DNA from 2 places in the Ruegeria sp. CRTD044 genome. Region 2 is predicted to be linked to the other one. Evidence: riboswitches for the same ligand, from Rfam matches in the RefSeq annotation. Region 2 holds a riboswitch; the other holds the start of a gene.
What was found. A riboswitch is a leader RNA that binds a small molecule or an ion and turns the genes downstream of it on or off. The one in region 2 is predicted to bind cobalamin.
Positions count from the first base shown of each region.

Region 1 (5,036 bases), on a different contig from region 2:
ACGAGGTCAGCCCTTCGCTTCGGATGAGTTCAAACCCGAGACTTTGAATGCCCATTTCAGCCTGACCCGCTCTTGCGCCTTCAAATGACGACAGATCGCTGGAACTGCCCACGGTTGGTGCACTTGCTTCCACTGATCCGCCACTTTCACCGCATCCTGCAAGCACAGAGACACTGACCGCGCCGATCACCAATAGGATCTTGGAGTTCATCTGCTTTCCTATTTTTTGGAAATGCGTTTCATGGTTTCGGGGCGATCCCCTATTCAATTCCAAAAATGACGTTGTAGTCGACGGCAGAGTTGCTGCGGTTGATGACCTCGACAACATGATCTCCGGATTGCCAAAGCTGTCCGCGATACTCCTTGTCCGCAGACATCAATCCCAACAATTCAGACCCATCGGGGTTGCGAATGACGTAGTCCAAAGAGCCATTTTGCGGAGCAACTCGGACGTAAAGAAACTGTTCGTTTTTCGCGCCAAGAACGTATTGCTGCGATGCGCCTGGCGCGAGTTGGCCGACGAGCTCGGCGCCGGTGGACCCGGCATCGAATTTGACGCGCTGGCTACCTGTAGACCCGGAAGCGCCGTCCATGGCTCCGCCACCATCATCCATCGCCTCGACAACCGACATCTCGCCAATGCTTCCATCCTTGTACGCAATGCAGCGCCAAAGTGTTCCGCCGGCGTCACGCAGCATGACGAGCGTGCCGGCTTCCGAGAACTGTGAGCTTTCGATCGTGCCGGATTGACCGTCCGGTCCACCGACCTGCCGCAGATGGTCGATACACGCGTCGTCGGCGTCTGACATGGCCAGGGCGGCTGTTCCGCTGATCGCAAGGGCGGGAGTTAGAAGGTTCAAAAAACTGCGTTTCATAAGCAGGTCCTCTGTCGGTCTATCGTAAATGTTATGTTTCCGGTGAGCAGAAACCTCACTGCGCTTCCCGCAACTCTGCCAGAAACTCGTCGCATGCCTGTGCGCTGCCGACGATCTCGTCCGTCGTTTCAATTCCTTGCAATGACGCCATTTCGAAATTCACGCGATTGAGGATCTGATCTGCTTGCTCGGCGGTGATCAGGTTCTCGGCCTGGGCTCCCTTCAATGTGGTGCACACACCGGCGGACAAGCCTGTCGCAACGCCGACACCCATCGCGGCCCCGCCGCCCAAGGTCATCGCTCCAACCACGCCGAGGATGAGCCCGATCACAAGCCCCAAGATCACTTTTCCCATGTTTTCCTCCAATTTTGCGGGAAAGAGTTCCGCCTTCATTTCTGGCGCAAACCGCGTGCCCATCTGCATATCAAAACCAGTGCCAGCAGGTTGAGCACCGGTGCAATCGCCGCGAGCCACGGTTTGGCGGCCTCTGAGAAAAGGTCCACGGCAAGTACCCAGGGCAGTCCCAGCGGCAAAAGGAACACGCCGGACAACGGGTCTCGTTCCTGTCCGAACCAGCCAAAGGTACCGGTCAGGAACGCAAACAACGCCAACAGGTAAAGGGTCGCAAACGCGATGATGGTTATTCTGCAGACCATGCCGGACCTCAGAGTATCAAGCCAGCGCTGCGCAGCCGATTTCGGCTACGCATCAAACCGGTCACAACGCGCCTTCGTCGCCCAGGAACTCAATACCGGCTGTCGCGCCATCACTGTAGGCAATACAATTCCACGGAGCCCGATCCTCTCCAACCCCAACGGTGACTTGTGTTCCAGCCTCGCTGAACGCGGATGAGAGCACGACCACTTGCGAATTGTTGGTTGTTTTGGCCACGTCTCGCAGACACGCCTGTTGAGCGGGCGTCAGTTCGGCGGATGCACTTGACGTGCTCGTATCGTCGCAGGCCGCTAGTAGTGCGAAACACGTCGCGCCTGAAATCATCATGACTTTGTTAATCACTTTCTTCTCCTTTTGGGTTTGTCGATACATGTGGAATATGTGGCCTCTTTTTCGCGCGCTTACGTCTATGCAGTCATTCGAGCATACCCCGGTCTGGTAATTCCCGTTCCAAAAAAGTCTGTCGCCAATGACGTGGCTGGCAGACAGGATTTCTGCTGATCCCCGGGACCGTGAACAAAGCGTGCTGACGCAATGACGTCATGGGCAAAAGCCGGTGCGAACTTTCGAGGGAGGGATCGTACGTTAAGTCCGGGCACCGCGTCCTCCCAACGCTGATCTTCGTGAAATGCCTTCCGACCGCCAGCACTCACTCCAGCAGTCGGAAGGGCCCGACGAAACGGGCGACAGCGACAACAACGGAGGTAAAGCTAAAGTTGTGTCGAATTCGTATGTTTGAATCAATTACAGGATAAATCAATGATTTTTCCGCGCGTAAATTTTCGTACGTTTGCCGAAGATAGGATTCTGCATTCAAAGGGAAAAGGCGAGGCCGCTCACAGAGGTTTTGCCATCTACCCGCTTGCGCCGCTGTGTCTCCGGACCTTCCGGGCTATCCGAATCCACTTGGTTGAAACACCGTAGTTCGCTGCACGGCCTATCGCTCAGCTGGTGCTGAACGGGCGCTTGGATTCCTCGATCACGCAGCCGCTCAGAACGTCGTTGACAGTGCAGCCCGATTCATTGATGAGATTGGCGCTGATGGTTCCCGATCGTTTTGGCGGTCGGGTAAAAGGGAATACGGTGCGGCGCCGTTCTGACGCCAATTCCGTGACTGCCCCCGCAACTGTGGGCGGTGTGCGACCCCCGGATGCCACTGGGCCGATAGGTCTGGGAAGGCGGGGCAAGCCATACACCGCGAGTCAGGAGACCTGCCATCATCAAACGCAACTCAACCCGGGCGGGGTGTCCCGGAAGGAGGCCAAGATGGCATTTTCGGCTTACGCCGCTGACATGACTGGTTCCCTGTCCGGCCCGCGATTTCGCGGAGGGCGAAATGAACCGACAATCAACACATCACATCGCGGTTTGCCTATCTTGCCGACCCAAGGGTGCAGCCGTACGCCCCGGACCTGACCTGATCGGACGATTGCGCGCCGCGCTGGCCGAAGACGACGGTTTGACAGGTTTTGACGTTTCCGGTGCCGCCTGCATGGCCGGGTGCAACCGGCCCTGTACCGTCGCCTATCACGCGCCGGGCAAGGCATATTACCTGTTTGGCGGCCTGACGTCTGAAGAGACCGGGGCATTGGTGGAATTCGCCCGGCTGTACCAGCAGTTGCGCGATGGATGGTGCAACTCGGTCGACTGCCCGGCCGGGCTTCGCCACGCAACACTGGCCCGCATTCCAGCCGCGATGGCTGCGTCTTCGGAAGATGCGGATTGCGCCTCATGAGCGCGCCTTTGCTGTCGGTGGATGCCGTCACCTGGCCCACCCCAGACAGTGCTGAGTGACAGGCTGGTCTCTGAGACGTTCGATGTCACCGCCCGGCAAGAGCAGCTCATCTGCCAAACGGTGCTTGAAGCTGGCGGAGCACCGGCGAAGGCGCGCAGCAAAAGTGTAGAACTTGAAAGCAAGCCCTTCACTATTTTAGCCATATCAATGGGTAATGGCGGTGCTGGGAGACCAATGCGAACCAGTCTCTACTAAAATGGCGGCACACGGGAACACCCTGCGAACTCCGGGCGATTTTCTAACTTTTTGAATTTTCTCGGTTTTGATCGAGCGAAGCGACTTCGAACTGAACGTCACTCTACTCAGGAGTGCCGCGCACCTGGCGCGAAACACCGCCTACTCGCTTTCACCCGCCCCTGCCTCGGAAGTTCCGAGAAGGCCGTCCAAGACATTGAGCACCTGAAGAAGGGCCTCGCGAGTTTCGTGAAGTCCCGCCCCAATCTTCAACTCGCCTCGCCCGGACAACACAAGCACCGCAGCCAACACCTCGTTCGAATTCCGCATGAGCTCGACCAGATGCTCTCCAGCCGGACCGTGGGAGCCTGCGAGCCAGTTCTTGGCCGTTCGCTCCGAGACACCCGTCCAGCGCATCACGATCTTGATCGCCCGATGAGATCCGCCGAGCTCATGCTTCAGCGCCGCTGCAATTGCCATTTGGTATTTTAATCGATCGACCTTTCGTTCGTCGTCATCTGGAAAAGTCTTGCCCATCTTAGGAAACATTTTTCCGAACCTCCGCGTCTATGCTTCGGCACCATGGAATCACAGGCATTTCCCGTGACTTGCCGAAGGCGAAAAATGAAAGGCTCGGTTCTTGAGCTGGAGGGACGGACATGACGGAGGCGCAATGGCGCCAAAGGGAGCGCAGCCTCGGCTCGCCGCTCAATACGTCCGGATGTCGACCGAGCACCAACGCTATTCGACCGAGAACCAGTCTGACTCGATCGCGCATTACGCGGAGCAGCGCGGGATCGAGATCGTCCGCACCTATTCGGATGAGGGAAAGAGCGGTCTAAGGATCCAGGGCCGAGATGGGCTCAAGCAGCTCATCGACGATATTCAATCCGGCAAAGCCGATTTCGAAGCGGTGCTCGTTTACGATATCAGCCGCTGGGGTCGGTTTCAGGATGCGGACGAAAGCGCCTATTACGAGTACATCTGCAAACGCGCCGGCATCTCCGTCATCTATTGCGCCGAGCAGTTCGAAAACGACGGCAGCCCGGTCTCCACCATCGTCAAAGGCGTCAAGCGCGCCATGGCAGGCGAGTACAGCCGGGAACTCTCGCAAAAGGTCTTCATCGGTCAAAGCCGTTTGATCGAACTGGGCTATCGCCAAGGCGGTCCGCCCGGCTTCGGCCTGCGGCGCATGCTGATCGACGAGCATGGGGTCGCGAAAGGCATCCTGGAGCGCGGCGAGCACAAGAGCATTCAGACGGATCGCGTCACCCTAGTCCCAGGCCCTGCAGAGGAGATCGCCGTCGTCCGAGAAATCTTCCTCGCCTTCGTTGAAGGCCAAAAGTCCGAAACCGAAATTGCCGAGGCTCTGAATACCCGCGGCATTCTAACGGACCTCGATCGCGCCTGGACCCGCGGGACCGTGCATCAAATCCTGATCAATGAGAAGTACATTGGGAACAACGTCTGGAACCGTAGCTCCTTCAAACTGAAGAAGCGGCGCGTGCAAAACGAT
Region 1 covers NZ_JBXWSP010000003.1:244,172-249,207, reverse strand. Annotated here, with positions in the region: gene AC2FNL_RS02235 (hypothetical protein) at 1-211, opposite strand, end outside; gene AC2FNL_RS02230 (hypothetical protein) at 261-875, opposite strand; gene AC2FNL_RS02225 (hypothetical protein) at 931-1,269, opposite strand; gene AC2FNL_RS02220 (hypothetical protein) at 1,266-1,532, opposite strand; gene AC2FNL_RS02215 (hypothetical protein) at 1,594-1,923, opposite strand; cobalamin riboswitch at 2,577-2,784, shown strand; gene AC2FNL_RS02210 (DUF1636 family protein) at 2,888-3,286, shown strand; gene AC2FNL_RS02205 (hypothetical protein) at 3,683-4,057, opposite strand; gene AC2FNL_RS02200 (recombinase family protein) at 4,194-5,036, shown strand, end outside.
Region 1: it holds a riboswitch for cobalamin, as region 2 does, so the genes downstream of both, AC2FNL_RS02210 (DUF1636 family protein) here and AC2FNL_RS04580 (CbtB domain-containing protein) in region 2, are expected to answer to the same signal.

Region 2 (5,036 bases):
CGACCTGACCCTGCCCGAGCGGCATCTGGGTCTGATCCAGGCTGTCGAGCACCCCGATCTGGAAAGCGCGATTGCCGGATACGCGGCCTTTCTACGCGAACATGTGGATCTGGAGGCGATCAAGCGGGCGGCCTCCTCGGGTCCAATGGGGCCGTCGTCGGCCGCGCTGCCGCACCCTCCGGCGCAACGGATCGCGCTGGCCCAAGACGCGGCATTTTCCTTTACCTACCCGCATCTACTGGAGGGCTGGCGCGCGGCCGGGGCAGAGATCCTGCCGTTCTCCCCGCTTGCAAACGAGGCGCCGGCCCCGGATGCCGATCTGGTCTGGTTGCCCGGCGGGTACCCCGAACTGCACGCCGGAACCCTGGCTGCGGCAGAGCGGTTCCTGACCGGCTTGCGCAAACGTGCTGAAACGCGGCCCGTTCATGGCGAATGCGGTGGCTACATGGCCCTGGGCGAAGGGCTGATCGACAAGGACGGCACCCGCCACCGGATGGCCGGGCTGCTGGGCCTCGTCACTTCGTACGAGAAGCGCAAATTCAACCTCGGCTATCGCCGGGCCGAGTTGCTGGCCGACATGCCCGGGTTCTCGGCCGGGACCGCGCTGCGAGGGCACGAGTTCCACTATTCCTCGATCGTGGAGCAACCCGACGCGCCCCTGGCACGGGTTTTTGACGCCGAAGGCGCCGAAGGCCCGCAGACCGGATCGCGCCGCGGGCATGTCACCGGTACGTTCTTCCATCTGATCGCAGAGGCCAGCGCATGAGCGGTTTCGTTTCCTTCATCGGGTCCGGTCCCGGCGACCCGGAGTTGTTGACCCTCAAGGCCGTGGACCGGCTGCAAAAGGCCGATGCGGTTCTGTTCGACGATCTCAGCAGCGGGCCGATCCTGAGCCATGCGCGCAAGGACGCCGACCTTGTGGGCGTGGGCAAGCGCGCCGGGCGGCCCTCGCCCAAGCAGGACCATGTCAGCCGCCTGCTGGTGGAGTACGCCCAGACCGGCCAAAGGATCGTGCGGCTGAAGTCGGGCGATGGCGGCCTGTTCGGGCGGCTCGAGGAGGAACTGGTGGCCCTGCGCGCCGCCGGCATCGCATACGAGATCATTCCGGGCATCCCCTCGGCCATTGCCGCGGCTGCGGCGGCGGGCATCCCGCTGACCCGCCGGCTGACCGCGCGGCGGGTGCAATTCGTCACCGGCCACGATGTCAGCGGCAAGCTGCCCGAGGACCTGAACCTGCCCGCGCTGGCCGACCCGGGTGCGACGACCGTAGTGTTCATGGGCAAGCGCACCTTTCCCCTGCTCGCGCAGACGCTGCACGCGCATGGGCTGCCGCTGGACACCCCTGCGCTGATGGCCGAGTCGGTCTCGACGCCTGAGCAATCGCTGTACCGGTCCACCGTCGGCGCCCTGGCCGAGCGCCTGGGTTCTGAGATCGGCACCGCGCCGGCGCTGATCCTTTATGGTCCGCTGGCGGAGAGCGACGATGATTGATCTGGTCTTGATCGGGATCGGCACCGGCAACCCGGACCACGTGACCTTTCAGGGCGCGCAGGCGATCCGCGCGGCCGATCTGATCCTGATCCCGCGCAAGGGCGCCAACAAGGCCGATCTGGCCGGCGTGCGCGAGGAAATCATCCGCATGGTCACCGACACACCGCCCCAAATCGCCTATTTCGACATCCCCGAGCGCCGGTCGCAGGATGGCTACCTGCGCGGCGTGGATGAATGGCACGACGCAATCGCCCTGCGCTGGCAGGACGCGATGGCCCGGCACCCCGAGGCGCGCACCGTCGCCCTGCTGATCTGGGGCGACCCGTCGCTCTATGACAGCTCGCTGCGAATCGCGGCGCGGCTGGACCCGCAGCCGAACACGACGGTGATCCCCGGCATCACGGCGCTGCAGGCGCTGACGGCGGCCCATGCCATGCCGATCAACGAAATCGGCGCGCCCTATCTGGTCACCACCGGCCGGCGCCTCCGCGACGAGGGCTGGCCCAGCGACACCGATACGGTTGCGGTGATGCTCGATGGCGAATGTTCGTTCCAGACTTTGGACATGGCCGATTTTGACATCTGGTGGGGGGCGTACGTGGGTATGTCCGAGCAGATCCTGATCAAAGGTCCGCTGGCGGATGTGGCCGACGAGATTCTCCGCACCCGCGCCGAGGCCCGCGCCCGGCACGGGTGGATCATGGACATCTACATTCTGAAAAAGCGCGGGAATTGATGCGAAAGGTCGCAAATGGCGATTGCGCCACAGCGGCATTCACGTCTAAATGGACGGGTCTGGTCCTGCCGGAGACATCCGGATGCTAAGAGGGAATTTGGTGCGGCCTGCGCGCAGGTCAAATCCAAAGCCGCCCCCGCGACTGTAAGCGGTGAGCCCTGTTCAACCAGCCACTCCCGATCCGTTCGGGGGGAAGGCGAACAGAGGCGCTGACCCGCAAGCCAGGAGACCTGCCAGGCGAACAATGAAACACCGGCCGTCGGGTGCGGCGGCACAGGAGGACAGAAAATGACGACACAAACGCAAACCGCATCAACGGCACGCGCTGGCATTCTTTCGGCAGTGTTCGCGGCAGCCCTGGGCCTGGGGATCATCACTCTGGCCGGTCACGTTCAGGCATCGGCGCTGCATGACGCCGCGCATGACGTGCGCCACGCAACCGGCTTCCCCTGCCACTAAACCAATGTTCAGTCGCATTCTGACCAGCGCGTTGTTCGCTGGTGCTGCAGCCGGGTTGATCGTCGCCCTGCTGCAGTTGGTATTCGTGCAGCCCGTGTTGCTGCATGCTGAACTGTATGAATCCGGAGAGTTGGTGCATTTCGGAGCCGAAGCCGTCTCGGCCCATCCCGAACTGCCGGGCATGTTCTCGGACCTGACCCGCGACGGGCTGAGCGTGGTGTTCACCATGCTGACCTATACCGGCTATGCGCTGGTTCTGGTCGCCCTGATGTCGCTGGCCGAAGCCCAGGGCCACCCGGTTGACGGGCGCACGGGCGTGCTGTGGGGCCTTGCCGGTTTCATCGCCTTTCACCTGGCGCCGGGCTTCACCCTGGCCCCCGAGGTTCCGGGCGTTGCCGCAGCCGATGTGTTTGCGCGGCAGATCTGGTGGTGGGCAACCGTCGCGGCTGCTGGTGTGGCCATGTGGCTGATCGCTTTCGGTGGCAACATCGTCAGCTATCTGGTTGCGGCCGTGCTGCTGATGGCCCCGCACCTGATCGGCGCACCGGAACCCGACGTGTTCACCGGGCCGGTTCCGACCGAGATCGGGGCCCTGTTCGCCGCACGCGCCTTCGGAGTGGGCCTTGTGGCCTGGGTGCTGCTGGGTTCGTTTGCCGGGTATTTCTGGCAAAGCGAGGGCAAGCGCGTCGAAGCCGCAGCCTGATCCCCGAAATCCCACGACCCGCCGGCGCCCAACCGGCGGGTCATTTGCTTTTTTAGGAAACAAGATGACACGCTCGCTTGCTCTTTTCGCGATCGGTCTGGTCTTTGGCGGGGGCGCCGGGTTCGTGCTGGCCGCAGCCAACGGCGTCACCTTCGACGGCCACGTCCATTCCGACCCCGCTCAACACGGCGGCCACCACGCCGAGGCCATGGCCCATGACCATAGCACCGCCATCAACCTGCCCGCCGGACCGGACGCGCCGGGGCTGGAGATCGCCGTCTCCCCCGACCCGATGGCAGGTTGGAACCTGAATGTGATGCCGCGGAACTTCACGTTCGCGCCCGAGCACGCCTCGCTGGACGACAAGCCCGGCGAAGGCCACGCGCATGTCTATGTGAACGGCGTCAAGCTGGCGCGGCTTTATGGCATCTGGATGCACATCCCGGACCTGCCCAAAGGCGAAACGACCATCGAGGTTTCGCTGAACGCCAACAGCCACAGCCCGCTGGCCGTGGATGGGGTGCCGGTCAGCGCGTCCGTCACGGTTCAGGTGGACTGAAGCGCAGGGATCCGCGCCCGCAGACACAAGCGAAGCCGCCCGCACGGCCGGGCGTCTTCGATCCAGCCGTTCGGGCTGTTCAGAATGGTCCGACAGGTCGCCGCAATGTCATTGGCATCGGCAACCGGATCGATCCCTGAAAACACGTAAGACGCCAGGCTTTCCCCCTGCATCGCCACCACGGTCGGCTCGTCGCAACCGCTGAAACAGGCGTGCTCGGCGACCTCGACCTGCCCGTCCAGTCCCGCGGCGCGCAGGGCGTCCAATACCGCCTGTCGCTCGGCCGGCTGGTCGCGCTCGCCCGCGCAGCTGCTGCAGATCAAAACACGCATGCCCCTCGCCTGCCTTTTCCGTTTCACATTGTCGCTTGTGCGGGTTTCGCACCTCCGGCGCAAGCCCGCCGCCCACGATATTGTGACTGTACGCAGCCGGGATTTCGGGAAGACTCGAGCAAACACGATCTGGAGAACCCGCGATGAAACATCTTGTGTTTTTCCTCGGCCTGCTGGCCCTTCCCGCGCTGGCTGCCGATATCGAACCCCGGCCGGGTTGGGCCGTCCACCCGACGTCCAAAACCCATGACGCGCTGGTGGCCGACACGATCGCAGCGGTCAAGGCAAACGGGATGGCCGTGGTCACCCAGGCCGGTCCGACTAAGGCCGCCGCCGCGCGCGGCATCACCATTCCGGGCAACCGGGTGATCGGCGTCTTCAACAACGACTACGCGGTGCGGGTTCTGGAACAATCGGTGCCCGCGATGATCGAGGCGCCGATCCGCCTGTACGTCACGGAAAACGAGGACGGGACCGCGACGCTGTCCTACAAGACACCCAGCCTTGTCTTTGCCCCCTACACCGGAGGCTCCGACACCTTGCCCGCGATCGCCGCAGAGTTGGACGCCAAATTCGCCGCCATCGCCGATTTGGCTGTCAAATAGTCACACTGACGTGATGCGGCTTGCGCCGGCCCGGAACCTCCGCAATCTGCTGCGCAACGGAACTTACGGAGCTTGTTCGATGCAGGACCTGTCCCCCCGCGCTGCGGACCTTTTGGCGCAACGGCTGTACGAGGCCGGGTGCCGCCACGCC
Region 2 covers NZ_JBXWSP010000004.1:341,039-346,074, reverse strand. Annotated here, with positions in the region: gene AC2FNL_RS04595 (cobyrinic acid a,c-diamide synthase CobB) at 1-766, shown strand, start outside; gene cobA (uroporphyrinogen-III C-methyltransferase) at 763-1,491, shown strand; gene cobF (precorrin-6A synthase (deacetylating)) at 1,484-2,227, shown strand; cobalamin riboswitch at 2,271-2,479, shown strand; gene AC2FNL_RS04580 (CbtB domain-containing protein) at 2,516-2,686, shown strand; gene AC2FNL_RS04575 (CbtA family protein) at 2,691-3,389, shown strand; gene AC2FNL_RS04570 (hypothetical protein) at 3,454-3,948, shown strand; gene AC2FNL_RS04565 (DUF1636 family protein) at 3,936-4,280, opposite strand; gene AC2FNL_RS04560 (DUF302 domain-containing protein) at 4,424-4,885, shown strand; gene AC2FNL_RS04555 (thiamine pyrophosphate-binding protein) at 4,965-5,036, shown strand, end outside.